Regions from separate parts of the Colwellia asteriadis genome, predicted to be linked through region 2. Evidence: predicted binding sites of a transcription regulator. Region 2 holds the regulator's gene; the other holds the start of a gene.
What was found. Region 2 encodes sigma-54, which starts transcription at its own class of promoters, with help from an activator protein. Its sites were predicted from a motif close to GTTGGCACGNNNNTNGNNT; they were not measured.
Positions count from the first base shown of each region.

Region 1: a site for sigma-54 is predicted at 12,819-12,837, ahead of ABD005_RS08805 (FimV/HubP family polar landmark protein). Genes of this name have one in related genera too.

Region 1 is NZ_BAAAFA010000005.1:186,781-202,360, reverse strand. It holds gene ABD005_RS08875 (monovalent cation/H+ antiporter subunit A) at 1-6, shown strand, start outside; gene ABD005_RS08870 (Na+/H+ antiporter subunit C) at 6-353, shown strand; gene ABD005_RS08865 (monovalent cation/H+ antiporter subunit D) at 350-1,867, shown strand; gene ABD005_RS08860 (Na+/H+ antiporter subunit E) at 1,867-2,403, shown strand; gene ABD005_RS08855 (K+/H+ antiporter subunit F) at 2,397-2,666, shown strand; gene ABD005_RS08850 (Na+/H+ antiporter subunit G) at 2,677-3,009, shown strand; gene ABD005_RS08845 (elongation factor P hydroxylase) at 3,104-3,661, shown strand; gene ABD005_RS08840 (ATP-NAD kinase family protein) at 3,756-4,916, shown strand; gene ABD005_RS08835 (YfcL family protein) at 4,980-5,303, shown strand; gene ABD005_RS08830 (ABC transporter substrate-binding protein) at 5,307-6,458, opposite strand; gene mnmC (bifunctional tRNA (5-methylaminomethyl-2-thiouridine)(34)-methyltransferase MnmC2/FAD-dependent 5-carboxymethylaminomethyl-2-thiouridine(34) oxidoreductase MnmC1) at 6,591-8,699, opposite strand; gene fabB (beta-ketoacyl-ACP synthase I) at 8,961-10,175, shown strand; gene ABD005_RS08815 (4-phosphoerythronate dehydrogenase) at 10,351-11,478, shown strand; gene ABD005_RS08810 (aspartate-semialdehyde dehydrogenase) at 11,492-12,511, shown strand; gene ABD005_RS08805 (FimV/HubP family polar landmark protein) at 12,964-15,580, shown strand, end outside.
Region 2 is NZ_BAAAFA010000001.1:565,460-581,039, reverse strand. It holds gene tldD (metalloprotease TldD) at 1-1,433, shown strand, start outside; gene ABD005_RS02425 (M6 family metalloprotease domain-containing protein) at 1,608-4,628, opposite strand; gene yjgA (ribosome biogenesis factor YjgA) at 4,688-5,200, opposite strand; gene pmbA (metalloprotease PmbA) at 5,345-6,706, shown strand; gene mgtE (magnesium transporter) at 7,024-8,382, opposite strand; gene ABD005_RS02405 (HPr family phosphocarrier protein) at 8,557-8,832, opposite strand; gene rapZ (RNase adapter RapZ) at 8,900-9,754, opposite strand; gene ptsN (PTS IIA-like nitrogen regulatory protein PtsN) at 9,784-10,236, opposite strand; gene hpf (ribosome hibernation promoting factor) at 10,325-10,612, opposite strand; gene ABD005_RS02385 (RNA polymerase factor sigma-54) at 10,638-12,152, opposite strand; gene lptB (LPS export ABC transporter ATP-binding protein) at 12,249-12,983, opposite strand; gene lptA (lipopolysaccharide transport periplasmic protein LptA) at 12,970-13,620, opposite strand; gene lptC (LPS export ABC transporter periplasmic protein LptC) at 13,613-14,179, opposite strand; gene kdsC (3-deoxy-manno-octulosonate-8-phosphatase KdsC) at 14,176-14,721, opposite strand; gene ABD005_RS02360 (KpsF/GutQ family sugar-phosphate isomerase) at 14,722-15,580, opposite strand, start outside.

The sequences.
Region 1 (15,580 bases), on a different contig from region 2:
ATTTAATGGAATTACTCTACGCAGCTTGTGTTGGGGTTTTAGTTTCTTGTGGTGTATTTTTAATTTTACGCTCTAGAACTTTCCCTGTGGTTTTAGGTTTAACGATGCTTTCGTATGCGGTTAACTTATTTTTATTTTCTTCAGGGCGCTTAAGTCTTAATAGTGCTGCGGTATTGGGATATAGCAAAGATTATGCTGATCCATTACCGCAAGCTTTTGTACTAACAGCAATAGTTATTGGCTTTGCAATGACCGCTTTTGTCGTAATTCTAGCAATTAGAGGGCGCGCTGATTTAGGTAACGACCATGTTAATGGTCAAGTTCCAGATAACAAGGTTAAGGGTAAAGTATGATTGAGCATTTAACATCCTTACCTGTTTTATTACCTATGTTAGCGGGTGTGCTTTTATTAATGCCACCTTGTGGAAAAAATAAAAGTATCAGAAGAATTGCTTCTGTTGTTTTCAGTGCTATTACTTTTTTGTTTTCAGTCGCACTTTTATTAAAAGTTCAAGCTGATGGTACACAAGTTTATGCTATTGGTGATTGGAGCGCCCCGTTTGGTATTGTATTAGTTGCAGACCCTTTATCTACGTTGCTAGTTTGTTTAACAACCTTACTGAGTGTGGTTTGTGTTTTATATGCCAGCGCTGGAGATGACGAAAAAGGCAGCTTCTTTCATCCATTAGTACACTTTTTAATTTTAGGTGTGAACGGCGCATTTTTAACGGGTGATGCCTTTAACCTTTTTGTGTTTTTTGAGGTATTACTTATTGCTTCATATGCACTGTTAATGCATGGCGGTGATAAGAAAAACACACGGGCAGCACTACAATACGTTATTATGAACCTTGTTGGCTCTGCCGTTTTCTTAATTGCCTTGGGTGTGCTTTATGGCGTACTAGGCACATTAAATATGGCGGATATGGCCCAAAAAGTAACATTATTACAAGGTGATGATGTTTACCTTGCTAAAATTGGTGGCTTATTATTATTGGTAGTTTTTGCCTTGAAAGGGGCTTTATTACCGTTACATTTGTGGTTACCTAACACCTACGCTACAGCCATGCCTATTGTGGCAGCACTCTTTGCTATTATGACCAAGGTAGGTGTTTACTCAATGATGCGTGTTTACACCTTGATTTTTGGTGATGAAGCCGGTGAATTATCACACATGGCGCAAAACTGGTTATGGTGGTTAGCATTAGCAACCATTGCGATGGGAGCTATTGGGGTTTTAGCGAGCCAAGATTTAAGAAAGTTAGTTGCTAATTTAGTGATTGTGTCTGTAGGTACTTTAGTCGCCTTAGTAGCGGTACAAACAGTAGAAGCTAGCTCTGCAGCTATTTATTATTTAGTTCATTCAACTTTAGTTACCGCAGCACTCTTTATATTGGCTGACTTAATTGCACGCCAACGAGGTAAAGTTGCCGATCGCATTACCGCGGGGACTCCGGTCTCTCAACCGATGTTATTAGGAGCTTGTTTTATTATTGCCAGTGTTGCTGTCATTGGTATGCCGCCATTGTCAGGTTTTATAGCTAAAGTATGGTTATTAAAAGAAACCTTAGATGCAGAATATGCCATGGTGTTTTGGCCACTTTATTTACTGGCAAGTTTAGCGGTATTAGTTGGGGTGTCTAAAGCGGGTAGTACGGTTTTTTGGAACCACCAAGGTAAAGCGACTGAAAGTGCTCGACAAGAGCGGGTTCATCCTGCGCAATTAGTTGCTTTATTGATTCTGATTTCAGGTGCGCCGCTGATGAGTGTTTTTGCTGGGCCATTGAGTGAATACGCGATTGATGCTGCGACTCAATTACACGACTTTGAAGGCAATATTAATGTTATTCTTGTAGGAGAGCAGTAATGCGACTAGATACTCGATTTAAATGGCTCCCAACTCCTATATTAAGTCTCTTATTATTTTTTGTATGGTTGTTGTTAAATAACAGCGTGTCGGCAGGGCATCTTGTATTGGCAACAATTTTAGCGTTAGTTATTCCTTGGATTACAAGCCCATTTCGTACCAAGCAACCTTTAGTAATAAAGCCTTGGTTGGCGTTTCGTCATTTACTGTTGGTTCTATATGATATTATTACCGCGAATGTTCAGGTGGCTATTTTAATTTTAGGGCCTAATAAAAAGCTAACTCCAGGCTTTGTCAAAGTGCCATTAGATTTAACACACAGTATGCCTATTACCATTTTAGCGAGTACAGTGTCATTAACTCCAGGTACAGTAAGCGCTGAAGTTTACCCTTGGCGAGAATGTTTTACGGAAGGAAAAAAACCAGAGCAAAGGTTCTTACTAATACATGTCTTAAACCTTAAAGATGAACAAGCGCTAATTGATACAATTAAGCAGCGCTACGAAGCGCCTCTTAAGGAGATATTCCAATGCTAGATACCGTCATTTTAATCGTTTTTGCCATGATCGGCTTATCGTTATTATTAAACTTGTGGCGATTATTAATTGGTCCTTCGGTACCCGATAGAATACTTGCACTTGATACTATGTACATTAATAGTATCGCATTAATTATTTTATATGGAATGAGCATGGGCACAGGGCTTTATTTTGAAGCGGCATTGCTTATTGCTATGTTAGGTTTTGTTAGCACGGTTGCAGTATGTAAATACTTGCTACGTGGCGATATTATAGAATAGGGCAAAAATCATGACAGAATGGATAATTTCGATATTATTATTAATAGGTGGCTCTTTTGTACTGGTTGGCTCTATTGGTTTAGTAAAAATGCCTGATTTTTTTATGCGCCTTCATGGTCCTACTAAAGCAACTACCTTAGGCATGGCTTCATTATTAACCGCAGCCATGGTTTTTTTTAGTACCGCTCAATCAGGGCTTAGCGTAAAAGAAATACTGATTTCGATATTTCTTTTATTAACGGCTCCAATTAGTGGTTATATGCTAATTAAGTCGGCAATTCATCACAAACTTGACAGTATAGAGCGTACTCAAGGCAAAGATAATATTGAAGATGACGTTTAAGTTAAGTGACGAGAAGTAACTTTTATAATAATGGCGCTGTATCAAGCGCCATTTTTAGTTACAATAGTACGATAATTTTTATGTTTCTAGCGTTATGGCACATCACTACCAAGATTTAATTCAGCTTTTCGATAAAACCTTCAGTAATACACACAATACGCGCTTAATTAAGGGCGCAGATGAGCCTATTTACTTACCAGCAAGTAAAGAGTGTAGCTACCATCAAATTGTGTTTGCTCGAGGCTATTATGCAAGTGCTTTTCATGAAATAGCGCATTGGTGCCATGCCGGTGCTAAAAGGCGCTTATTAGAAGATTACGGTTATTGGTATGTGCCTGATGGCAGAAATGAGCAACAACAGGCAAAGTTTGAGCAAGCCGAGGTTATTCCACAAGCGATAGAGTGGGCGTTTAATGTTGCGGCTAAGCGAAAGTTTCATGTCTCGGCTGACAACTTGAGTGGCTTTCAAGCTGATACCGAGCGCTTTAAACTACGAGTGCACCAACAAGTATGTCACTTTGTTGAACACGGCTTTCCAAAGCGGGCTCAGCAATTTATTGAAGTTTTATCAACATTCTATCATAGCACTTTGCCATTAACGGTTGAGCTATTTCAAGTTGATAGCACTTGCCATGAAATTGAGTATGAATAGCTTTAGACTAATTAGCGTTACGCAAATCGCGTAACAAATAAATTGCGTTTGAAAGCTACCTTAACTAACACAGAACACTAAACGGAAAATAACTATGTCATCATTTAAGCTTGGTTTTATTATTAATCCTATTGCAGGTATTGGTGGTAGTGTTGCCTTAAAGGGAAGTGATGGTATGGCGATGCATGCATTAGCGTTAGGTGCTAAACCAAAGGCCAATGAGCGTGCAGCACTGGCACTTGAAGTGTTACAGCCTTACAAAGAGCAGTTATCTATTTATACAGCATCAGGCGAAATGGGCGAGCATTGTGCGCAACAACTTGGTTTTAACGTTAATGTTGTTTACCAAACTCAACAAGTACAAACCCACAGTGATGATACCGAGCTTGCTGTACGTGCACTCATCAGTGAAAAAGTTGACGTTATTTTATTCGCAGGGGGCGACGGTACCGCCCGTAATATTGCTAATGTGGTTGCAAGTGAAGAGCACTTTCAAGTACCAGTACTCGGTATTCCAGCAGGTTGTAAAATACATTCGGGGGTGTATGCAATAACCCCAAAAGCTGCAGGGCGAGTAATTGAATTGATGGTAACTAAAGAGTTGGTAACGCTAACTACTGGCGATGTTATGGATATAGATGAAAGTTTATTTCGTGACGGTATTGTTAAAGCAAAACGCTATAGTGAAATGCAAATTCCTAGTGAGTTACGTTATGTGCAAGCCGTTAAGTCAGGCGGTAAAGAAAGTGACGAGTTAGTGCTGCAAGATATTGCTGCGAATGTGATTGAGGAAATGGCTGAATATGATGAAACTCAATTTATTATTGGCTCAGGCTCAACAACCGCATTTTTAATGGCAGAGCTAGGCTTAGAGAATACTTTGCTTGGGGTTGATATTGTTTATCAACAAGCGCTGCTATGTAGTGATGCGACGGAAACTGAAATAATAGAGAGTATTGAGCAACACTCAGGGGTAACTAAATTAGTTATTACTTTAATTGGTGGACAAGGGCATATATTTGGTCGCGGTAACCAACAGCTAAGTCCTCGCGTACTTCGTGCTATTATCGCTCAAGAGGGCGGTAAAAATAATATAGTTATTATTGCCACTAAAACTAAATTAGCCGAGCTTGCCAATAGGCCGCTTATTAGTGATACCGGTGATAATGGCTTAGATCAAATATTATCAGGGTTTATGCCAGTTACCACAGGCTATAAAGACCAAGTGCTTTATCAGGTTGCTACGCCACAATAAGTATTTTAAAGACATAACTAAAAATTATTTAAAGATAACTCATTTAATGGAAACTGTGAAAAGATGACAACAACCATAAGTTCTGACTTAACCAATGCACCAGTAAGCTCAAAAGAGATAGCAACTGTTGCAGATATTTACGCCTATTTTGATGGGTTATTTGATCAGGATGTCGATGCTGACATACTCTTTGCCAGTGGTTATTTACGTGGTTTTATTGCTTTAGTTGCCACAAGTTTTGGCGATGAGCAGCAAGTAATTACCACGGATTTGGTTGGTGAAGTTACACTAAAATTAAAAGCAGCTAAGTCAGAATTAAGCCCGCAAGATGGTGTGATAGTGAATAACTTTTGGCTAGCATTACAGGGCTTTTTTGTTAAGCTTTAAGCCTTATTTACTTTTCTTTTTAAGGGAGCCTTGGATATTAATTGTTGAGGAAGCTTCTAACATTTCTAATAAATTAAAAGTATTAACGGCTCCCTCTCTTGAGTAAAGGCTTGCTAGCTTTTTAAAATCGATATGTTTTAAATCATCCAGAACAAGTAAATCATAATACTTATTTACGTTACCGCTATTTATTAATGCAAGGTTAAAACTGTTATGAGTAGAATTGGCTAAGGGGTGGTGTGGTATACCATTTTTTACATCGTAAATCGCAATAATCGCAATAGCGCCCATTAAAAAGTGTCCACCAACACTTGCCGATAATTTTTTTTGATTAATACTCTCAATGGCGTTACTCATCCAGTCAAAACCGCCAATTAAAATATCTTTACCTGCTTCTAAACCTAACTCTTCTATGGCTTTTATTACACCTAAAGCCATATGATCTGAAGCAGACCAAATAACATTGATATTAGGGTAACGCTGTAATAGTTTAAGTGTTTTATGGTAAGCATCTTCTGCGGACCATCCTGCATGCACAATTTGAGTTAATTCAGCATTGTGCTCTTTAATCGCAGCAAGAAGTCCATTATTGCGTAGTGTTGATTCAGAGCCAAAGTGACCGCTAATGCCTGCAACAAGAGGTTTTTTTTTCGCGACTTTAGCTTGTTCAAGTAAGTTTGACGCGAGTATGTAGCCGGCATTTTCATTATCAAAGTAAATCTCTCCTAGCCAACCCTTATAAAGCTCACCAGGTGAACCAATCTGCGCTTGTTCTTCGGGTGATAAGGTTTGCTCTAAGGTTATAATTTTAACGTTTTGTTGCTTAAGAAAGTCCATGGTTTGTTTAGCATTACCCGGATAATTAATCAGAATAATATAATCGGGGCTATGTTCTATATTTTTGAAGTAGCTTTTAAGAGCTTCAAATTGAAAGAACCTTGTGCCATCACCATAAATAATATCAAGATTAATGTTTAGAGCTTTAGCTGCTTGCTGTGTAATGATTTCGGTTTTATGCCAGAAAGGATCGGCTTTAATTGATGGGTTTACCATAACTACATTGACGCTCTTTTGTATTCCATCTTGAGCCATTACATAGTGAGTCATGATTAGTGACACTAATGTCATTAATACAAATACTCGTAACGTTTTCAAGAGATGCTCTATAAAAGAATGTGTTGAGTTGGTAATCACCATAAAGCTCGTAAACCTCAAATTAACGATAATTATTATTGCTTTGTACATACTATATAAAATATTCACTCAATAAAGCATAGTACACTTGAGCTAGATTTTTCGCTTAATCATATCCCTAATAATAAAACGGTTCGGGCTTAAGTTAAATAGCATTTCAGTGTTGACAGGAAAGGGGGTATTACAAATATCTGCGGTTAAGATTTCGGCTGCCAATGGGGCAGAGCATAAACCACGCGCTCCAAAACCTGTCATTAGATAAAGGTTATCAATACAGGGAGCTGGCGCTTGGTAAGGCCAGTTCTTGTCTTTAGCTAAGTGCGGATACTGAGTTATATGCTCACTGATGTTAGGCATGGCACCAACTAAAGGTAGGTGATCTTGTGACATGCAGCGCAAACGCGCTTTACTCATACTAATATCTTCACTTTGCCAATTAATGGCTTGGGTTAGCTCAGGTAAACATTTTTTAAGCATTGTTATATTGTATCGGTCATCTTCGCTTGTTGGGGTATCTGATGTGTTGTTTTTTTGAAACGTTGCGCCAATACAGTGCTGATTATTATGTGCGGGTGTTAGGTAGCCCTTATGACAAATAACCGTTTTTAATGGGCCAATAACCGAGTTGGTTTTCATGCTAGTAACTTGACCACGCGTTGCACTTAACGGTAAAGAGCTCAGCTGCTCTATATTAATATTTTCAGCACCACCACAAAGAACCACTACGCTGGCGTCAAAGTTCTCTTTATCGCTAATTAAACGCCAACTTTTATTATGAGAATTTTGAACTAATTTATTGATTTTTGTTTGGCACTTAATGCGTAAACGGTTGGTTTTTTCGGCAGCATTAAAAAGTTGTTTCACAAGCTCTGGTGGTGAAATCCAGCCAGCATGTGGCATAAATAAACCACCATGATCTAATTTTATGCCAGCATGCTCACTTGCTTGATGCGCATTAACACCATGAATAAGAGAGGCTGGCCAGGCATTAATTTCTTCGAAGGCTTGTTGGCGTTTAACTAGGCTGTCTTTATAAGACACTTCTAAAATACCGCACCAGTCGTGAGCAAAATGAAAACCTTGCTTTAATAAGTCTTGATAAAGGTTTTTTGCGTGTAAAAAAGCATGCTGATAAAATAAACTAATGTCGTCACTTTGTTGATGAAACAGTGGATAAAGAGCGCCAATGGCGTTACTTGAAGCGCCTTGAGCAACACTCATATCTTTACAGTAAAGTGTAACCTTAACGCCTTGTTTGGTTAAGGCGTAACTTAAACATGCTGACGCAATACCCCCACCAATAATACTGACATGTTGAGGCTTGGTGATGGTCGGTCTGAGCTGATAACCTTTGCGAGTTATTGGGTTTTGTTGAAATATAGCCCGCTGTGCATCAGCCTTTTTGCCATTTAATATTAATTTTTCAGTGCGGTAGCCAATACGTTGTAGCTCTCGTTTAACAAAGCCTGCTACGGTAAAAGTGGTTAGGCTTGCTTGCGCTTTTGATAAACGAGCAATTTGATTAAATAGTTCACTGCCCCACATCTCAGGATTTTTTGCTGGCGAAAAGCCATCTAAATACCAAATATCAATCAAACCTTTTTGTTTACCGCGGCTATGGTTTATATGTGGTTCGAATGCCGTCAATGCTGCAGTGGCATCATCAAATAGTAAGGTTAGCTTGATATTATTATCGAGAAAACTCTCAGGTAACGCTATTGATAAATTGTTGGGGAAGTTATCGGGATCACCTTGAGGATATAATGCTATTAGTAGATCGCTATAATTGGCTAGTTGCGGCAGTATTGCTAAAGACTTTACTAGTTGTGCTTTTGATAACGGGTATTTTTCAACACTAATAAAGTGTAGTGGAGGGAGTTTTTTTTCGGTTGATTTTTGTGCTCTCTCATAAGCTTGCAGGGTTAAAATAAAGTTCAATCCTGTCCCAAAACCTGTTTCAGCTATAGTGACGGTGTCACTTGCTTGTAATAATCGCTCGGTAATATTATTACCATCAATAAAAATTTCTTTACTTTGTTGATAGCCACTTTGGGTATCAAAATAAATGTCATTAAAACGTTGTGAATAAGGACTACCATCTGGGCGATAATGTAAATGATCATCACTATTGTTAATAGGCTCTTTATCCAAAGAGGTTGCTTTGGCTGGTTTTTTATTTGGATGCTGATTAGGTGATGACATTTTCGATACAAATTTCCGTAATACAACTAGTTATCTGAATGACATTTTACGTGAAAACTTGATAAGGATCAGTGTTATTTTACTTCTGCTTGCTGGCATTAACTAAAATAGCGTAGCTATCTAGAGCATAATGACATATTATAGTGTACAAGTGTACGCTGGTTCTGGAGTTGAAATAGATTAGCTTTGATAGGTAATACCAGTTTGGCCGCTATTATCAGTATAATGGCGAAGATTTTATAATTAAAGATGGTTAATTAAATGAAACGTGTCGTAATTACAGGTTTAGGTATTGTATCAAGTATTGGTAACAATGCAGAAGAAGTGCTAGCTTCATTAAAAGCGGGTAAGTCAGGTATTACTCATTCAGAAAGCTTTGCTGAACAAGGGCTAAAAAGCCATGTTTGGGGCAAGCCTGCACTTGAAACAAAAGATCATATTGACCGTAAAGCTATTCGCTTTATGGGAGATGCTGCAGGTTATGCGTATATCGCGATGGACCAGGCAATCAAAGACGCTAAATTAACTGAAGAGCAAGTATCTAATGTTCGCACCGGTATTGTTGCTGGTAGTGGCGGTGCTTCATCTGCAAATATTGTTGAGTCTACCGATACTTTACGTAATCGTGGTATTCGCCGTGTTGGCCCTTATGCTGTACCTAAAACGATGGGTAGTACCGTATCAGCTTGTTTAGCGACCCCGTTTAAAATTAAAGGTGTTAACTATTCTATTAGCTCAGCTTGTGCAACCAGTGCTCACTGTATTGGTAATGCAATGGAGCTTATTCAACTAGGTAAGCAAGATGTTGTTTTTGCTGGCGGTGGTGAAGAAGTTCATTGGTCATTAGCGATGATGTTTGACGGTATGGGCGCACTATCAGCGGGTCGTAATGATACACCAGAGTTAGCTTCACGTACTTATGATGCAGACCGTGACGGTTTTGTTATTTCTGGCGGTGGCGGTATGGTTGTGGTTGAAGAGCTAGAGCATGCATTAGCTCGTGGCGCACATATTTATGCTGAATTAGTAGGTTACGGTGCTACGTCTGACGGCTATGATATGGTTGCTCCAAGTGGTGAAGGTGCAGTACGTTGTATGCAACAAGCAATGCAAGGCGTTGAAGGTAAAGTAGACTACTTAAATACCCATGGTACCTCGACACCAGTAGGTGATGTGAAAGAGCTTGGTGCTATTCAAGAGTTATTTGGTGCCGACTCTCCAGCCATTAGTGCAACTAAAGCCATGACAGGTCATGCATTAGGTGCTGCGGGTGTTCATGAAGCAATTTACTCTTTATTAATGATGGAAAACAACTTTGTTGCGCCATCAATTAATGTTGATAACTTAGATGAACAAGCGCAAGGCTTAGATATTGTTACTGAAAAACGTGACGCAGAGCTTAACTTGATCATGTCAAATAGCTTTGGCTTTGGTGGCACTAACGCTACTTTAGTAATGAAAAAATTTAACGGTTAATTATTATAATTAAGCCGCAGTTAAAAGCCCGATAGAAACACTTTCTATCGGGCTTTTTTGTGCAAAAAATTACGACTTGTTTTGTTAAAGATAAAGCTAGCCTACTAGTTGTTATAAAGCTATCACCGTATAATAGAAATACATTTCCTGATTTCCTTGGTAAGCGTTATTTATAATGAAAATCTATTTTGATGAAAATATGCCTTTTGCTCACGAGTTTTTTTCTGGTTTTGGTGAGTTAGTCCCTTTTTCTGGCAGAGAAATTACAGCAGAGCAGGTGGCAGATGCTGATGTATTATTAGTACGCTCTATCACTCAAGTTAATGCGCAATTACTAGCGAACAACAACAAGTTATCGTTTGTTGGTAGTGCTACTATTGGTACCGACCACATTGATTTACCCTATTTAGCAGGTCGTGATATTAACTTTCATTCAGCGCCTGGTTGTAATGCGGTTTCAGTAGCTGAGTATGTATTAAGTAGCTTGGTTGTACTTAGTGAGCGTTATTTACTGGATTTAAGCTCATTAACGGTTGGGATTGTTGGTGGCGGCAATACTGGAACACGTTTAAGTGAAAAGTTAGCGGCTTTAGGTATTCGTTATAAAATTTGCGATCCGTTACTTGAGCAAAAACCTCAAGACTTACGTGAATTCTCTTCGTTAACAGAAGTATTAGACTGCGATGTTATTTCACTGCACGTGCCGAAAGTTACTACGGGTGATCACCCAACGTATCATTTACTCAATAGTGAAAACTTAGCTAATTTACGTGATGAGCAAATATTAATTAGTGCATGTCGTGGTGATGTTATTGATAATCAAGCGTTACTGGCTTTAAAGCAATTAGGGCATGGGTTAAAACTGGTGCTTGATGTTTGGGAGGGGGAGCCAAAGGTGCTTGAGCCTTTAATTCCTTATACCGAATTAGCAACGGCACACATTGCTGGTTATAGCTTAGAAGGAAAAGCTCGTGGCAGTGAAATGCTCTATCAGGCATTATGTCAGCACCTTAATTTAAAAGTGACACATAAGCTAACGGACTTTTTACCGAGCGCAAGTATTACTTTTGTTGAATTAAAGCAAGATTTTAGTCAAATATTACTAAACCAGCTGGTAAAAATGGTTTACGATGTAAGGCGAGACGATGCAATATTTCGTCAACAATTATCCGTTGAAGGTTTTGATAGTATCAGAAAGAGCTACCCCGTTCGTCGAGAATTTTCCGCAGTAACGGTATCTTCATCACCTAATGCTTATAGTGATGTGCCACATCATTTAGGCTTTAATAAAATGTCCAACTAAAAGAGAGAGGATCATGGCACAAAAATTTGATGTATGCATACTTGGCGCAACAGGGCTAGTTGGCAAAACTATTATGGAAATTTTAGAGCAACGCGACTTTCCTATTAATAAACTGTACCCATTAGCAAGCGCTCGCTCAGCCGGTGAATTTATTGAATTTAATGGTGAAAGTATTGAAGTGCTAGATGCAGATCATTTTGATTTTAGTTTAGCGCAAATTGGCTTTTTCTCTGCTGGCGGCTCAACGTCTGCTAAGTTTGCACCTATTGCTGGCGAAGCGGGTTGTATTGTTATTGATAATACCTCTGAATTTCGCTACGAAGCTGATATTCCATTAGTTGTGCCAGAAGTTAACCCAGAAGCACTTGCTGAATACCGTAATCGCAACATTATTGCTAACCCTAATTGTTCAACTATTCAAATGATGGTTGCATTAAAGCCAATTTATGATGCCGTAGGTATTAGCCGCGTTAATGTAAGCACATACCAGTCAGTATCTGGTGGCGGTAAAGAGTGTATCGACGAATTAGCTAAGCAAACATCTGACTTACTTTGTGGTAAGCCAGTTGAAAGTAAAAACTTTTCTCGTCAAATCGCATTTAATGTTATTCCACAAATTGATGTGTTTTTAGAAAATGGCTACACCAAAGAAGAAATGAAAATGGTGTGGGAAACGAAGAAAATTTTGAATGACGAAAACGTACTGGTAAATCCTACTGCAGTAAGAGTACCTGTATTCTTTGGTCACGGTGAAGCGTTACACATTGAAACTAACTCACCAATTTCAGCTGAAGAAGTTAAAGATTTACTAGCGCAAGCACCTGGTATTGTTGTTTGTCGTAACGATGAAGACTTCCCAACACAAATTGGTAATGCAAGCGGCAAAGATGAAACTTTTGTTGGTCGTATTCGTGAAGATATTAGCCATAACTGTGGCATTAATATGTGGATTGTTGCTGATAACGTACGTAAAGGCGCAGCAACTAACAGTGTGCAAATCGCAGAGCTATTAGTAAAAGATCATTTAAGTTAATTTATTTTATATTAGCCGATTAAAGAAAAGCTAAAACTCGTCGTTAACTATAGATAATATGGCTAACAACGAGTTTTTTTATGCCTGTTATTCTGGTGTAATGGTTTATACCCGTAGAGTTTAATGCTAAATAACCTAACTTGGTATCATCAGTTCACTTAATGTAAAGTAGTGATGAAAGAGTGTTGAGATAAATCATACTGATTTTATTCAGTTAAAAATCATTCAGAGGCGAATAACACGAGACATCTTCATTGAATTTGGTATTATTTATGAACATTTTGCGAGTTAGCTGCCTATAATGCCTGTTGGAACAATTTTTGCTTATTTAGCATAAGCAAATTAACCAAGCTAATTCAGCGATTATTTACGTAAAGGGTTATTCAAAACGGCATTTTTTTGACAAATGCAGTGGAATGTAACGTAATTATAATAAAAATTAGGATATCTTAATGCAAAAATTATTGCGCCTGTGCCTATGGCAGGTAGTCATTTTTGGCATACTTTCAATGCACTTTCCTGTTAATGCCGAAGACGATCGTGGCATTCGTATGCGTGGACCTAAAAGCAGTGATGTTTTTCCTTATGATCGTTACGGACCAATTAACTCACGAGATACCTTATGGAACATCGCTTTAACGATTAGACCTGATAATCGTTTAAGTGTTTATCAAGTGATGGAAGCACTCCATCAAGCTAACCCGAAAGCTTTTGTCGACAGCAATATTAACCATTTAGTTGAAGGACAATATTTAAAAATACCATCATTCGATCGCATGATGGCCGTAAATACAGAACAAGCACGCGCAAAAGTTGAGTCAGATGAAAAATCATGGGCTAAAAAACAGCCTAAAGTAGCTAAAGAGCCAGTTGTTGTGGCCCCGAGTGTTAAAAAAGAAGATCTAGATACTGTTAAAGTTGAGATTAATGATCAGCTACAACAAATTGATAGTGAACAACAAAAGCGCTTAGCCACCATTCAAAATGATGTCTTAGATTCTATAGATGGTTTACAAGCTATTCTCAAAGAAAATGAAGCGTTACGTCAGCGTTTAACTACTTTCAACGACAAACTTGTTGTCATGCAAAACGAGGTTGCCAAAAGTAAAGAAATTAAGTTGCAAATGGACGATATGATCCAATTGCAACAAGCATTACTTGCTAAAGCTGAGGCTAGAGAGCAGCAACTACTACTTGAAAAGCAGCAAGCTGAGCTCGCCGAAGAAGATTTTACTTCAAGTATCTGGTTCCTATTATTAATGGGCACAGTGCCGGCGATGTTATTGCTGGGTTTATTGGCTTTTCTTTTTAAGCGTCGTCAAAAAGCATCCGATGAAGTTTTTTTTAATGAGTTAGATAAAGAAAAAGCACCGAAAGAAGCACCTGAAAATAAAAAAGAAACGACTGACGATGAACTGTCACTTGTTGGCGATTTAGATCTAGACGATGAATTATCCCTTGATGATGAGCTTGATATTGAAGATGAATTATCACTCGATGATGATTTAGGCTTAGATTTAGATGATAGTTTATCGCTTGATGATCAATTACTGGATGATGACTTATCGGTTGACTTATTAGAAGACGATGGGGAAAAGTTGCTTGACGATGATGTAATTCATTTAGATGACGACGATGATGATGCCTTAGATGATCTTGAAGATATTTTACTCGATGATGATAGTGATAGTGATGGTGAAGCTTTAGAAGGCGGAGAGTTAGGTCAAGGTGATTTAGATGATTTACTTTCAGGCTTAGGGAGTGATGACGAATCAACCGAAGCTGAAGACTTGCCTGACGGTGAGTTAAATCAAAATGATTTAGATGACTTGCTTAATGGTTTAGGTGATGACGACGATACGGAAACTAACACCGAAGAAATTAATATTGATGAAGAGCTTGCACAAGCGTCAGCGGATGTCACAGAGCCTGATGATATTGACACATTACTTGAGTCTGTTGATGAAGAGCCAGCGCCTGCAGCAGATGTCACTGACCCTGATGATATTGACGCATTACTTGATTCAGTGGCAGAAGAGCCAGCGCCAGCAGCAGATGTAACCGACCCAGATGATATTGACGCATTACTCGATTCGGTGGCAGAAGAGCCAGCGCCAGCAGCGGATGTCACTGACCCTGATGATATTGACGCATTACTTGATTCAGTGGCAGAAGAGCCAGCGCCAGCAGCGGATGTCACTGACCCTGATGATATTGACGCATTACTTGATTCGGTGGCAGAAGAGCCAGCGCCAGCAGCAGATGTAACCGACCCAGATGATATTGACGCATTACTTGATTCAGTGGCAGAAGAGCCAGCGCCAGCAGCAGATGTCACTGACCCAGATGATATTGACGCATTACTTGATTCGGTTGCTGAAGAGCCAGCGCCAGCAGCAGATGTAACCGATCCAGATGATATTGATGCACTGTTAGACTCAGTAAATGACAAAGCAGAAGCGGCAGCAACAGAGCCAGAAGAGGTTGCCCCAGAAAAAACTGCTCCAGAAGAAGCTGCGCCAGCAGCGGATGTCACAGACCCAGATGATATTTATGCACTGTTAGACTCAGTAAATGACAAAGCAGAAGCGGCAGCAACAGAGCCAGAAGAGGTTGCCCCAGAAAAAACTGCTCCAGAAGAAGCTGCGCCAGCAGCGGATGTCACAGACCCAGATGATATTGATGCGCTGTTAGACTCAGTAAATGACAAAGCAGAAGCGGCAGCAACAGAGCCAGAAGAGGTTGCCCCAGAAAAAACTGCTCCAGAAGAAGCTGCGCCAGCAGCGGATGTCACAGACCCAGATGATATTGATGCGCTGTTAGACTCAGTAAATGACAAAGCAGAAGCGGCAGCAACCGAGCCAGAAGAGCTTGCCCCAGAAGAAGCTGCGCCAGCAGCGGATGTCACTGATCCAGATGATATTGACGCATTACTTGATTCAGTGGCAGAAGAGCCAGCGCCAGCAGCAGATGTAACCGACCCTGATGATATTGACGCATTATTAGATTCAGTGGCAGAAGAGCCAGCACCAGCAGCAGATGTAACCGACCCAGATGATATTGACGCAT
Region 2 (15,580 bases):
ATGTTGAACAAGCCTTATTAGCTAATAGTAAAATTGATGATGAAATACTAACCAATACCTTAGCTAGCATGATGGGGCGACAAGTTGATTTTGCTGATTTTTATTTTCAATCAAGCCAGCATGAATCCTGGGTGCTAGAAGACGGTATTGTTAAAGAAGGCTCTTATAATATTGAGCGCGGTGTTGGTGTACGAGCTATTTCGGGTGAGAAAACTGGTTTTGCTTACTCTGATGATATTTCTCCGCTGGCTTTGCAAAAAGCTGCTGATGCTGCAAAAGGCATTGCTGATAGTGGCCAAGGAGCAAGTGTTAAAGCTTTTTCGCGCCAATCACCAATAAAAATGTACCAATCAGTCGAACCGCTAGGTAGTTTAACCCAAGAGCAAAAAATTAGTTTATTGCACGAAGTAGAAGCCCATGCTCGTCAAGTTGATAGCCGAGTAACTCAAGTTATCGCCAGCTTATCTGGGGTTTATGAAGAGGTACTAGTTGTTGCAACCGACGGTACTTATGGTACCGATATTCGCCCGTTAGTACGTTTAAATTGTTCCGTATTGGTAGAAGCTAATGGTAAGCGCGAGCGTGCTAGTGCAGGCGGTGGTGCCAGAACCGATTACAGTTATTTTTTTGAAGTAGAAAACAACAAAGCTCGATATTTAGCTTACGCTGAAGAAGCGGTACGCCAAGCATTAGTTAATTTAGTGGCCATTGATGCGCCAGCAGGCAGCTTTCCTGTCGTTCTAGGAGCTGGCTGGCCAGGTGTATTGTTACATGAAGCAGTTGGGCATGGTTTAGAAGGAGACTTCAACCGTAAAGGGTCATCTGCTTTTTCTGGTAAAGTAGGTCAACAGGTTGCTTCTGAATTATGTACTATTGTTGATGATGGCACCTTAGCTAATCGTCGAGGCTCATTAACGATTGATGATGAAGGCACGCCTGCGCAATATAATATGCTGATTGAGAAGGGCATTTTAAAAGGTTACATGCAAGATAAGCATAACGCATCACTCATGGGAGTAAAACCTACGGGTAATGGTCGTCGAGAGTCTTATGCTCATTTACCTATGCCACGTATGACTAATACGTATATGTTGGCAGGTGAGTCAGATCCAGCAGATATTATTAAGTCGGTTAAAAAAGGCATTTACGCACCAAACTTCGCTGGTGGTCAGGTGGATATTACATCAGGTAAATTTGTCTTTACTAGCTCTGAAGCTTATTTAATTGAAAATGGTGAAATTACCTCACCAGTAAAAGGGGCAACCTTAATTGGTAGTGGTCCTGAAGCAATGAAAAAAGTCAGCATGGTCGGTAATGATTTAAAATTAGACGCAGGTGTTGGTATTTGTGGTAAAGATGGTCAAAGCGTTCCTGTGGGCGTTGGTCAACCTAGTTTAAAAATTGATGAAATGACTATTGGTGGTACGCAGTAATATTTAAGCTGAACTCGGGATAATAAATTTATCCCAAGTGATTATTTTTATTACTAACTGCGTTGGATTTATGTGCAATAAACTTGCTATTGCCCCCTAAACCCGCCTTACATAGAGAAAAGGGAAATAGTGGTTACTATTTCCCTTTTTATTTGCCTGATTGTTAATGTAGCATTAACAGCGAAGCCAGGTTTTCAATAATGTGCGCTGTCTATAGATGAGCATTATTAATAATAAGTAGGCGATGTTGCTTGAGCCACCTGAGGAGCTGCTTTGAGTGCTTGCTGGCTTTGTTGCTATTGGTTGATCGTCGTCATTCACTATAGTTACCGCCAAGTTTTGTTCCTCGCCAACTAAGTGCTCACTGGTTAATGATATGGTGAAGTTTTTATTGGCTTCATAAATACTGTTGTCGATAAGCGTTAACACGAAGGTGTGTGATGCAAAATTAGCTGGCATTATTATTTCTTCATTAATGCCGTGGTAATCCTGTCCCTCAATAGCACTGCCATCATGGGTTGCTATGCTAAAGGTTATTTCATCATCTACACCGTCAATACGCTCAACGGTAAATTCATAGGTTCCATCGTCTTCATTAATTGAGGTGTTGCTTTGACTAAACTGTACTTTACCTCGAAATTCATTATCTTGAATGAAAAGGTAGGCATTCGTTTTTTCAGTATCTTCGCTGATAACATCTTGGCCTGAAATCGATAAATATAACGCTTTGTCGCCATCAGCTAAAAAGTCATCTTGAATAGTCAGTGTGACACTTTTTATTAACTCGCCCGCTAAAAACGTAACTTGGTTTTGTGTTAGCGCTATGTAATCTTGGCCAATTACGGCATTTTCTGACACAACATCTAAATTAACAACTGACTCTTCGCCATTATCGTATGATCGTTCGATCGAAAAGGTAATATCTGTATGGCGCTCAGTTTGAATACTACCGTCAATATTAGCAATAGTAATAGAAACAGGTTCAATGCTATTGTCTACTTCAAAATAGGCTAAATACTGACTCATTACTTTAACTTGTAAGTGCGTAGGTAGCCAAGCAAACATGCCTGTACTCACCATAACATTAGCCTGTGCAATGGTTTTAGTTACTGTATTACTAATATCAAAAGTATTAGCACGTTGAATAAACCATAAACTATTATTGGTAGGGTTATTATCGCTATGAACCAGCTCATGGAAAATGAAATAGCTGTCAGGAGTTGACATAGTTACGCCGCTAACAATTGAATTTTCAGCGCCATATATTGTGGCGACATTTTGTGAAAACTGCCAGGTCGCCTCAATACCAAAATTTTGCCATTGCTGGTTATGTAAGTCTCTGTTCCAAAACCATTCACTATTTTCAAAATAGAGGTGGCCACCAGCGTTCACATAGTTGGTTAAGCGGCTAAATTGCTCATCTGATAATGGCTGAGTATTGTGAGCACTAATAAACATTGCTGGTGTATTAGTTGGTGAAACCATGGGAATATCATTTAAGCTTAATGTTGGTATAGTGAAGCGCTCTAACACTGAAGATAAGCTTGTGTCAGTTGCTAAATTGACCACCACTAATCCCTCATTATATTGAAGGTTTAATGCTGAAATACTCGCGCTGCCTTTTGCCGTTGCTGTATATGCTTCAACGAGAATATCAACAGTACTAACGCTGATATCTGCTTTGCTAAAGTCCATTTGATAAGGAGCTTGTGTGTCTTCTTCGATTAATTGACCATTAATGAAAAATTTTACGTTAGTGATAGGTTCAGTAGAATCAATATTTGCAGTAATGGTATTGTTTTCGCTTAATGCTTCTAAGTTTTTTATGCCTGATAAACTAACCAAAGGCGTATTAACAATCGCGGCAGATAAATTAATGATGTTAGCGCTTTTTTCAATAGCCGTTATCTCTACAGCTGAGTTACTTGTTTTATAGCCTTGGCTGCTTGGTGTTGATAAAGAGGTCAGTTCATGGCCAGGTTGGTAATAGTCAAATTCATCAGCAGACAATAATCGAATTAAATTATGCGCAGTGTAGCTGTTATCAAATTCAAAGTTGTTGTATTTAATATTGGCATCAACGTGCCAAATAAGTAGCCCTTCACCAGACATATGCTTATCGTTGCCTTGTTTATCACGGTGCTGAACAACAAAGTACTCACTTAAGGCATTTTCTGCAGTTAACCCCGGCATTATCATTAAGGCATCTTTGCTTGTGCTTGACGGTTTTAAGCTAATACTCTGTTGGCCTGTGCCGATAAATGTTGGCTCAATCCAACCGAGTAAAAATTTTGAAAAAGCATTATGATCACCTAAGTTATTACGCATCATATCTGAGACAGGAAACTCGATAGGAGCCCCTACTGAGCTGTCGTAATCGTAATAATCAGGTAAGCCTAAGGCATGACCTGTTTCGTGAATTAATACTTGAGGATCAAAGTCATCAGTAGCATTGTTATGACTTAGCCATTGCCATGAATAGGTAGCTAGAGTTTTGCCTGATAAAATAAAGCTGTCATCGTAAATTTTGGTTTGATGACCCCACCATTGACTTGCCCACTCACCAACTTCACCGGTCCAAATAACAGAAAAATAGTCAATAATGCCATCGTTATCATTATCATATTGGCTAAAGTCGACACCTTGCTGTTCATAATAACGCAGGGCTTCTTTGATAACATCGGCCTCACCTGTAACTTCATCGCGAGTGTAAGGGGTAATATACCAATCGAGTACTTCACCAGTAATTTCAAGTTGTTCATAAGATGAACGGTAATAGAAGTTTGTTAAACTCTCATTAGGAAAACGATCAGGGTCGCCATCGCCGTAGATATGATTATAAATCACATCAGCAGATTGATGTTCAGGAGGTAATGCATCTGAAAAAGCTAATAGTAACGTAAAAGTTTTCTGGGTGCCGCTACTACCAAAACCATTTTTCCAAGGAGTAATACTTGTGGCAGCGCCTATATTCTTGGTATTACTTTGGCCAATGCTAGCGTGTTTTGACTGTAATAAATTAGGGTTTACTTGGTCATTAGCAAAGCCTTTGGCTTTGCTAATTCTCTCTTGTAAAGTACCTTGCTGTTTATAGCGTTCTAATTGCGCTTTAGTCGGAGGCTGTAAAGCGAATACAGAAAACGAAATAAGTGAAAGAGCGATAAATATCGCTCTAATAGTGTGAGATAAGTTCAACAGCATGGTTCCTTATAGTCTGTCTATACTCCCTTAGAACATTGGGAGCGTTGTAATTTTTAGCTATGTTCTTTAAGGTAAGCAAATAAATTTTTGTAATGCTTGCCTATTTTCTCAGCTTTCTTTTCTTTGGCAGCATGACGTACTAATTGTTTTAACTTTTGTCGTTCCATTGAGGAAAACTCAGTTAATGCTTGCTCTACAGCGTCGTTGCCATTGTCAATTAACTCATCTCTAAGAGTTTCTAAGTAAACAAACTTAGCGGTTTCTTGTTGATGTTTGTTTGCCATCACTTCAATAGCATGATGAATAGGCTCTAAATCTGTTTCTAATAATATTTTGGCAATATGACGAATATGACGACGTAATGCTTCATGCTTGTTAGTGATTTTATCAGCAAGCACCATGGCATCTTTTAAATCATCACTTAAAGGTAACCGACTGCGCTGGTGCTTAGACATTTCAACTAAGCTTTGAGCAAAGTCTTGCAATTTATGCATTTCACGCTTTATTTCGGTTTTACTTTTTAATTCTTCTTCTAATTCATCGATCTCATTGACTGACTGGGGCATAATAACGCTTAATACAATTAATAATAAATTACCCTTATTATACCATTAAATTTTCATTATTCTAAAGCAGTAACTAAGTGTTGAATAACGCTAGTTATTACTAAGCGAAAGTTGAAATTAAGCCGAGAGAAAGTAGATATTAATATGACTAAAGCCAATAAATCTGATGATCAATTAAGCCAAAAACTTCACGAGGTAAAGCTTAGAGTTGCCAAAGTACTTGAGTTAGCTGAATCGTTAGGTGCAGATGGCGCCGAAGTGGCAATGAGTCGTCAAGAAGGCTTAAGTGTTAGTACGCGTATGGGTGAAGTTGAAAATGTTGAATTTACCAATGATGGCGGTTTAGGTATTACTGTTTATCAGCAAGGTAGAAAGGGTAGTGCTTCTACGGCTGATTTATCAGAAGCGGCATTAACTAAAACGGTACAGGCAGCGGTTAATATTGCCAAATACACTTCTGTTGATAGTTGCTCTGGTTTAGCTGATAAATCATTATTAGCAATGTCACCACAAGATTTAGATTTATATCATCCTAAAGCGCTAACTACTGAAGAAGCTATTGAAATCGCTAAAGAGTGTGAGCATAGTGCTTTATCGGTAGATAAAAGAATTACTAATTCAGATGGCGCGAGTTTAGATAGCTTTGCAGGCTTTAAGGTTTATGGTAATAGTCACGGCCAATTAGTCGGCTATAAAAGTACACGTCATAGCTTAAGTTGTGTTGTTATTGCTAGTGACGGTGAAGATATGCAACGCGACTATGCTTATAGCGTAAACCGCGATTTTTCATTACTTAATAGTGCGAAAAATATCGGTATCGAGGCTTCACAAGAAGTGCTTTCACGTTTAAATGGTCAACAAATTGCAACGGCTAAAGTACCCGTATTATTTAGAGCTGATATTGCGAATACTGTTTGGGGACATTTTATTTCCGCAATTAGTGGCGGTAACTTATATCGTAAATCGTCATTTTTACTGGATGCCTTAGGGGATGATGTTTTCCCGAAGTTTTTAAATATTAGTGAGCGTCCTCATATCGCCAAAGGTTTGGCAAGTAGCTCTTTTGATAGCGAAGGTGTTGCAACTATCGACAGAGAAATTATCACGCAAGGTGCACTACAAACGTATTTATTAACGAGCTACTCTGCCCGTAAGTTAGGTTTGCAAACTACAGGTCATGCTGGTGGTATTCATAATTGGTTGGTTGAAGCGCAAGGCCATTCAGGAGATTTCGATGCCATGCTTAAAACCTTAGGCACAGGTTTACTAGTTACTGAATTAATGGGCCAAGGTGTTAACGTCGTTAATGGTGATTACTCACGTGGCGCGGCAGGGTTTTGGGTTGAAAATGGTGAAATAGCTTATCCAGTGAGTGAGATCACTATTGCGGGTAATTTAGCGCAAATGTTTAAAGGCATTGTGGCTGTTGGCTCTGATGTGGATAACCGTGGCAGCATTAAAACCGGTTCTATTTTAATTGATGAAATGCAAATAGCAGGTCATTAACTCCAGACACTGATAATAGAGAAAAAACATAGTAAAACGCCGATGACAGTCTCATATCATCGGCGTTTTTAGTTAATCTGAACTCGGTTTAATAGATATTTAACAAGTTGAAATATCAGCAAAAATTACTTTTCTGAATCGCTGGATTGATAGTTTTTCTTCTTTTTATATGATAAGCAAGGCAAACTTCGCGTCAATAGCTGGCCCATTGCAAGTAAATTTGACGAAGAAGCTAGGAAAAGTAGCTGCTAGAGAAACATTTGTTAAGCCGAACTCTGGTTGGTTAAGATAAAGCAGTAGCTAATGCTTACGGCTGTTTACACTAAAAACAAGGTGGCAGTCCCTAAAAAGGCAAAAATACCAACAACATCGGTAACCGTGGTAATAATTACACTTCCCGCTAAGGCTGGATCTATATTCATCCGCTTTAACAGTAGCGGAATAGCAACCCCAGCCAAACCAGCCGCTGTCATATTCATTAACATCGCAAAGGCGATAACGCCGCCTAGCATTAAATCTTGTTTCCAAATCGCCACTACACTGGCAATCAGCACTGCCCAAATAATGCCATTTAAAAAGCCAATAGCAACCTCTTTATTTAGTAATGCTCTGGCGTTACTACCACCGACATGACCAAGTGCCATACCGCGTATAACAAGTGTTAGGGTTTGGTTACCAGCAACACCACCCATGCTTGGCACCAAAGAATTCAGTACCGCTAAAATGGCGAGTTGTTGAAAAACCCCTTCAAACATGCTGGTAACTGCAACCGCAAGTAGTGCAGTAATCAGGTTAACGCCAAGCCATAATGAGCGTTGTTTAGTACTTTTAATAACGGGCGCAAAGGTGTCGGCCTCATCATCTAAACCTGCCATACTCATCATTGAGTGCTCGGCATTTTCACGAATAATATCAACCACATCATCAATGGTGATACGACCTAATAGATGCCCTTCTTCATCAATGACCGGCGCTGAAAACCAATCGTGTCGCTCAAATAATTGGGCAACATCTTGCTCGTGCATATCGGCTTGTACCGCTTCAATTTCGGCATTAATTAAGGTTTTTATAATTACATTAGCCTTAGCGGTAACAAGAGCCGCTAAAGACACTGCGCCAATAAAGCGATTATCTCGATTAACAACATAGAAGGAGTCGGTAGACTCAGGTAGCTCGCCTTTAAGGCGTAAATAACGTAATACTACATCAACGCTTACATCAGGACGTAAGGTGATTGTATCGGTATTCATAATACCGCCAGCGGTATCTTCTTCGTATGAGAGTGCTGCTTCAACTCGACTCCGATCTTGGGAGTCCATCGAATTTAAAACTTGCTTAAATACAGCATCAGGTAGTGTACGTAGTACTTCAGCAAGATCATCTACGTCCATGCCTTCGGCAACAGCAGCAAGCTTTTCGGGCTGCATGCTTTTAAGAATACCTTTTCGTACTTCTTCGTTAAGTTCTTCGAGTACCTCGCCGTGAAAGTCTGGGTCGATAAGTTGCCATAATACAGGGCGGCTCTTAGTGGTTGAAGATTCTAATATCAGAGCGAGGTCATAAGCGGGCATATGTTGCAAAAGTTTGCGAACATAAACAAACATGCCGCTACCTAATGCTTCATTAACTTGCTGTAATTTTTTTTGACTGTAATCTTGCTCTGATATCTCTGGCATAGCGGCCCTGCTCGTTAGTTCTAGCGGTCTTAAGGTATCGCTTTAACTAAAGCGAATATTTAGTTGTGGGAAGGTCTCCTTGGAAGTTGTACTAAGTTTATCGTAACGTAGTGTTTTTATCAGCTATTCTGTGATTATTTATTATAAATTATGCAATAAAATTTGTGGCTTAGCTTATTCATCTTCGTCAAATTTATCAGATATTAGCTGGCATATTTCTGCTAAAGCAAGCTCTGCATCATCACCTGTTGCGGTTATATTAACCGACTTACCTTTTCCGCCAGCGAGTAACATCAACGCCATAATACTGTTTGCATTCGCTTCTTTCTGATTTAATTCTAAGGTGATATCAGCACTAAATTTTTGACTTAATTGGGCGAGTTTGGTTGCGGCTCTTGCATGTAAACCTAGTTTATTACAAATAGTGACGGTTTGTTGGTGAGTGGTCATAAATCTTCCTTATTACTCAATGATTAATGTCGCTATTTCTTGCTAACCATAGCTAAAGCTGGCCTATTTAGGTTGATTTTACGTCGATATCTCGGTGATGAGTTTGTACATCATCACGCTCTTTGCGGAAGTTTTTTGCTAATAATTCTGCAATATACACTGAACGATGTTTACCACCGGTACAACCTATTGCTATGGTGACATAGCTACGATTATTGCGCTCTAAGTGTGGTAACCAGGTCATCATAAAGCTATTTATTTGCCAAACAAACTTAGTGACTATGGGCTGACTTGCTAGAAAGTCTTTCACCTCTTGGTTTTGACCTGTGTGCTCTTTTAAATTTTTTTCCCAAAAAGGGTTCGGCAAAAATCGTGCATCAAATACATAATCAGCATCAACGGGGATGCCATGTTTAAAGCCAAAGGATTGAAAAACAAGTACCATAGTACCGGTTTTCTTACCTAAAATGCGCTCCCTTACTAAGTCAGCTAGTTGGTGTGGAGATAATTGACTGGTATTAATGTATAAATCAGCACTCACTGAAATTGGTTCGAGTAATTTTTTCTCTAAGGTAATTGCTTGATCTAGTGCTAAGTTTTCTTTAATCAGTGGGTGAAGACGACGGGTTTCACTGAAGCGGCGAATTAAATCGTTATCATCAGCATCAAGAAATAAAGTGGTTACGTCAACCGCTTTGGGTAAGTACGCGATTATTTCTGGAATATCTTGTGGATCTTTCGGTAAATTACGTACATCTAAACTAACCGCAACAGTTTCATAATCGTTAATTACGGTATGAGTTAAGGCCGGTAATAAGTTTACCGGTATGTTATCAACGCAATAATAACCTAAATCTTCAAGCACTCTTAGCGCAACCGATTTACCTGATCCTGAGCGGCCACTGACGATAATTAATTTCATTTTACGCTTTCCCCACAACTCATTAGCGTTTAACTTGCTTGTTGAATAACATCGAACAGTTCTTGGTTGCTAGTGCACTTACGGACATTCTTTATGACCTTTTTATCACTAAATAATTTAGCAATACTTTGTAGCGTATTAAGGTGCTCTTGGCAGCTATCTTCAGGAACAAATAGACTGATAAAAACATCGACACTGCGGTTGTCAATAGCATCAAAGTCAATGGCGTTTTCGGTTGTAACTAGTACCGCCACCGCTTTACTGCTATTTGGCAAACGACCATGAGGTATCGCTATGCCATTTCCGATACCTGTGCTACCCATTTTTTCTCTATCAAGCAAACTATCGAGTAGTTCGTCTTGATCGAGCTCGGTAACCTTATTAGCGGCTAATTGGCAAATCTCTTCTAAAATTCGCTTTTTACTGGTGGTTTTTATTGCACATAAGGTACAGTCGAGGGTTAAAATCTCTGATAATTTCATAAATTGCTAAAAGTAAGTGGAAGAGCCCATAGATTGGGCTCTTATATTAAGGTGATTTAAGGCTTTATGCTACGCGACTTTTGTCGAATTAATGTTGCGCTGCTTTACCTTTGTGTTTAAGAATTTGCCTATCTAGCTTATCAACTAAAGTATCAATCGCGGCATACATGTCAGTATTAATAGCCGAAGCGAATACTTCACCGCCTTTTATATGAAGGTTTGCCTCTGCTTTTTGTTCAAGCTTTTCAACGGTTAAGATAACATGAGAGTTATTTATTTGATCAAAATGTCGCTCTAGCTTAGTAAACTTAGTATTTACATACTCACGAAGCGCATCAGTAATGTCGACATGGTGACCGGTAAGATTGATTTGCATAAGCGTTATCCTTTTGATGAGTTACTTAAAGTAAGCTTTTTCGTTGATTTGAAGGAGGAATAGATAATGACTCTCTATATTTAGCTATTGTGCGTCTTGCAACGTTAATACCTTGTTCGGCTAATAAGTCAGCCATTTTACTATCACTCAACGGTTTAGCAGGTGTTTCTGCCAAAATAAGTTTCTTGATTAGCGATCTTATTGCTGTAGAAGAACACTCTCCACCATTCTCAGTACTGACATGGCTTGAAAAGAAGTATTTAAGCTCAAAAATACCACGAGGGGTGTGCATGTATTTTTGCGTGGTAACACGTGAAATGGTTGACTCATGCATTTCAACGGCTTCGGCAATATCGTTCAGAACCATTGGACGCATAGCTTCTGGACCATGCTCTAAAAAGCCTTGCTGGCGTTGTACAATACAGTTCGAAACTTTTAATAAAGTATCATTGCGCGATTCTAAACTTTTTATAAACCATTTTGCATCTTGTAAATTGGCACGAATGAATTGCCCATCAGTAGAGGACTTCATACTCTTGCTCATTGCAGCATATTGCTGATTTATGCTGAGCTTAGGTGCGGTATCTGAATTTAGTTCAACCACCCAACGACCATTTTTTTTCTCAACGGAAACATCAGGAATAACATACTGATCATCGCCAGTAATAACCGCATCACCTGGTCGAGGGTTTAAGCTCTGAATTAAGCGCATTACTTCACGTAATTGATCTTCTTTTAATTTCGTTTTGCGCATTAATTGGCGGTAATCTCTATTGCCAAGTAAATCAATATGCTCGCTAATAATTTTCTTACTTTCAGCTAAATAAGGAGTGTTTTTATCAAACTGGTTTAATTGAATGAGTAAACACTCAGGTATTGAGCGTGCTGCTACGCCGACAGGATCAAACATATTGATGCGTTTTAATACTGCTTCAACTTCATCTAATTCGACGTCTTCAATACCAACACTTTCTAGAATATCTTCTGAGGAAACCGTTAAGTAGCCAGCGTCATCTACCGCTTCAATAATGGCGGTTGCAATAGTGCGGTCGGTATCTGAAAAAGGGGTTAATTCCATTTGCCATAACAAATGACCTTGAATTGAGTCGGTCGTTTCTCCTTGGTAAGTGTAATCTTCACTTGCGCTGCTCACAGCTCCTGTATTAGAAACGCCTGCGCTGTAACTTTCTTCCCAAGTAGTATCAATATTCAATTCTTCAGGAATATCACTTTTCTCTAGCGCTTCACTAGTACTTATTTCGTCAATATTAGCCTGTTGGTCTTCACTACCATCACTGCTGTTATTATCACTTTGTGCATCATTAGAGTTTGCAGAGAATGCATCTTCTAAACTATTTTTTTCGTCGTTGCTATCGCTTTGGCTGCTTTCGTCAATTTCTAATAATGGGTTGCTCTCTAGCACTTCTTGAATTTCTTGTTGTAACTCTAACGTTGATAATTGCAGGAGCTTGATAGCTTGCTGCAATTGTGGCGTCATGGTTAACTGTTGTCCAATACGGAGCTGTAATGTAGGGCGCATCGATGTTATGTGGTTTCCTGTTATTATTTTTAATGGTTATGATGTGACCAATAACCCATTGAACACGTTTTTCTACGATTCGGATTGATGCTATAACTATAGCGTGAATTGTTCGCCAAGGTATACATCTCTTACTTTTTGATTGGCAAGAATTTGATCCGCATCACCTTGAGCGATAATTTCACCATGACTAACAATATAAGCATGTTCACACACATCTAACGTTTCACGTACGTTATGATCAGTTATTAATACACCAATTCCTCGTTGCTTTAAGTGTATGATGATTTTTTTAATGTCGCCAACTGAAATCGGATCTACACCGGCAAAAGGCTCATCAAGTAAAATAAATTGTGGATCGGCGGCTAATGCTCGTGCTATTTCTACGCGTCGACGCTCACCACCAGATAAACTCATGCCCAAGTTATCGCGAATATGACAAATATTGAACTCTTCTAATAAGTGCTCTAGTTTTTCTAGGCGCTGTTGTTCGTTTAACTCTTTGCGTATTTGTAAAATAGCCATGATGTTATCAGTTACTGAAAGCTTGCGAAAAATTGATGCCTCTTGTGGTAAGTAACCGATACCTTGTCTTGCTCTTTCATGCATAGGCGATAATGTAACGTCTTGGTCGTTAAGTATTATTTGCCCATCATCGTTAGGTACAAGCCCTACTATCATGTAAAAAGAAGTGGTTTTTCCTGCTCCGTTAGGTCCAAGTAAGCCAACAATTTGCCCTGTACTGACGGCTAAGCTAACATCTTTAACAACTTGTCGGTCTTTGTATGACTTAGCAAGTCCACTAGCAACTAATGTATTAACCTTCGACACTTGAGTCACCTTCTTCTTTAGTCGCTTCTTCAGGTGCTTGCTCAGTAGTCTCACTGACTGTCTTTGGCTCTTTATCAAGGTCGCTTTTAGCTTTATCTTTTAGTGCTTTTTGTTTTTTCAGTAAGGTTGGCTGTAATATGGTGGTGACTGTTTCGTTATTATTACTTTCGGCTTCAAGTTTCTCACTTAATGTATTATAAATAATTTTGCTGCCGCTAACTTCGCTACCTGCTTGTTTTACTACGGCATTTCCTGCCACAGTAATTATATTTAAGCTTGGTTGATATTTTATTTCATCGGCTTGTAAGCTAATTAAGCTGCCATCTTCAAGCTCTTGCTGAAATAAAGCGGGAGAGCCTTTAGCTAAATAGACATCAGACTTTTCATCGCTGTTTTCATCTTTGTTACTAAAAACTTGTACTAAGTCTGCAGAAATCAAAATAGAGCCTTGTCTGATACTTACACTACCTAAGTAACTCGCTATTTTATTTTTTAAATCGGCAGCTGTTTTTTTAGAGTCAACGGTGATCTCTTGATTTAAGTCTTTTTTGGCAGCATAAACTACGTTAAGTGACGCTGTGAAAAACAAAGCGCTACCAAGTAATAAGCTAAGTGGCGTATTAAATTTTTTATTCATGATTTTTCTTATAAAGGGTACGTACATGTTCAGTTAGCGTCATCTGTTTAGTGTTTAAATCGATAATCAGTCCAGAACCATACATGGTAAAATCTTTACCGATTATTACAACGGTTTGATCTGAACTAATAATATTTGTATTTAAGTCTAGCTCTAAATACTTACAATGAACTTCTTCTATTAAACTATCTTGTTCGGTTGATTTTAAGCGAACACGGTGGTTCAACACGACTCGGTTATTTTTATATAATATTGCTTCTTTTGCACTCGCTTTCCAAGGTGCCTTACTACTTTTAGGGTATAACGTATAATTGGGTAACTCAAAGCGTGTTAATTCTTGCTTTGAATAATGCTCCATACGATCTGCCTCAATGGTATGAGATAATTTCCCTAAGTCAGTGTAGATATTACTTTTTAAAGCCTCGGCAATAAAGTCAGGTGTTTCTTCACTATCAATAATATCGTCTGGTTGAACAAGTTCTCCTTTCCAAACGATAATGCCATATATAGTGGCACTTAATACTAAAATAAAAAAGGCTAGGCTGTTTAACCTATTCATACACTAGCGCCCGTAACACATGTTAAGGTGTTTTGACTTTGCATGATTAAATCACATACTTCTCTTACTGCGCCAAAGCCACCGCGTGTAAATGTTATGTAATTTGCAGCTTGTAGTGTTAAAGGGTGAGCGTCTTGTACAGCTATGCCTAATCCTACCGCGTTAATACAGGCAATATCAGGTACATCGTCACCAATGTAAGCTATTTGCGTTAACGGTAAATTAAGTTCAGTTGCAAGAGCGGTTAACGCGGGTAATTTATCTTCTTGCCCTTGAATAATATGTTTAACATTTAAAGCCGTCATACGGTTTTTTACGATAGCTGAATTGCGGCCGGTAATTATTGCTACGGCTACACCAGAACTACCAAGTGACTTTATGCCTAAGCCGTCTTTGGTGTGAAAAGCTTTTAGTTCTTCACCATCATTACCTAAGTAAATACGGCCATCAGAAAAAACTCCATCGACATCGCACACTAATAGTTTTATGTTTTTAGCTTGTGCTAGAGTGTGACTGTTAACTTCGCCATATAGAGTATTCAATTACAGCACTCCTGATTTTAATAAGTCATGCATGTTCATTGCACCAATTGGTTGATTTAATTCATTGACGACAATTAAACCATTAATTTTATTATCTTCCATTACCTTTAACGCTTGCGCAGCTAACATATCAGCATGAGCTGTACGAGGTTTTTGGGTCATAACGCTAGCAATAGTATCGTGATGGATATTCACTTCTTCATCAAGAATACGGCGTAAGTCACCGTCGGTAAACAATCCTGTTAGGACATTATTTTTATTAACAACGGCGGTCATACCAAGACCTTTGAGCGACATTTCTACCAGTGCATCTTTAATAAAGGCAGTATCGGCAACCACAGGAATACGTTCTTCTTGATGCATAATATCTTCAAGGCGGAGTAATAAACGCTTACCTAAACTGCCACCAGGGTGTGATAAAGCAAAATCATCAGCGGTAAATCCTCGGGCATTGAGTAAAGCGACGGCAAGTGCGTCGCCCATTACTAAGGTTGCTGTGGTACTTGATGTTGGCGCTAAGCCAAGTGGGCATGCTTCGGTACTTACTTTAATACAAATATGAGTGTCGGCTAATTTAGCGAGAGTTGAATCTGCATTACCCGTCATAGAAATAAGCTTGGCACCAATACGTTTAATTACGGGAATAATTGCGAGTACTTCAACGGTTTCACCCGAATTTGAAATAGTTAACACTACGTCGTCGCTAGTAATCATACCTAAATCACCATGGCTGGCTTCACCTGGGTGAACAAAAAAAGCGGGAGTGCCCGTGCTGGCTAATGTTGCTGCTATTTTCCCGCCAATATGCCCAGACTTACCCATACCAATAACAATAACACGACCTTTACAGTGATACATT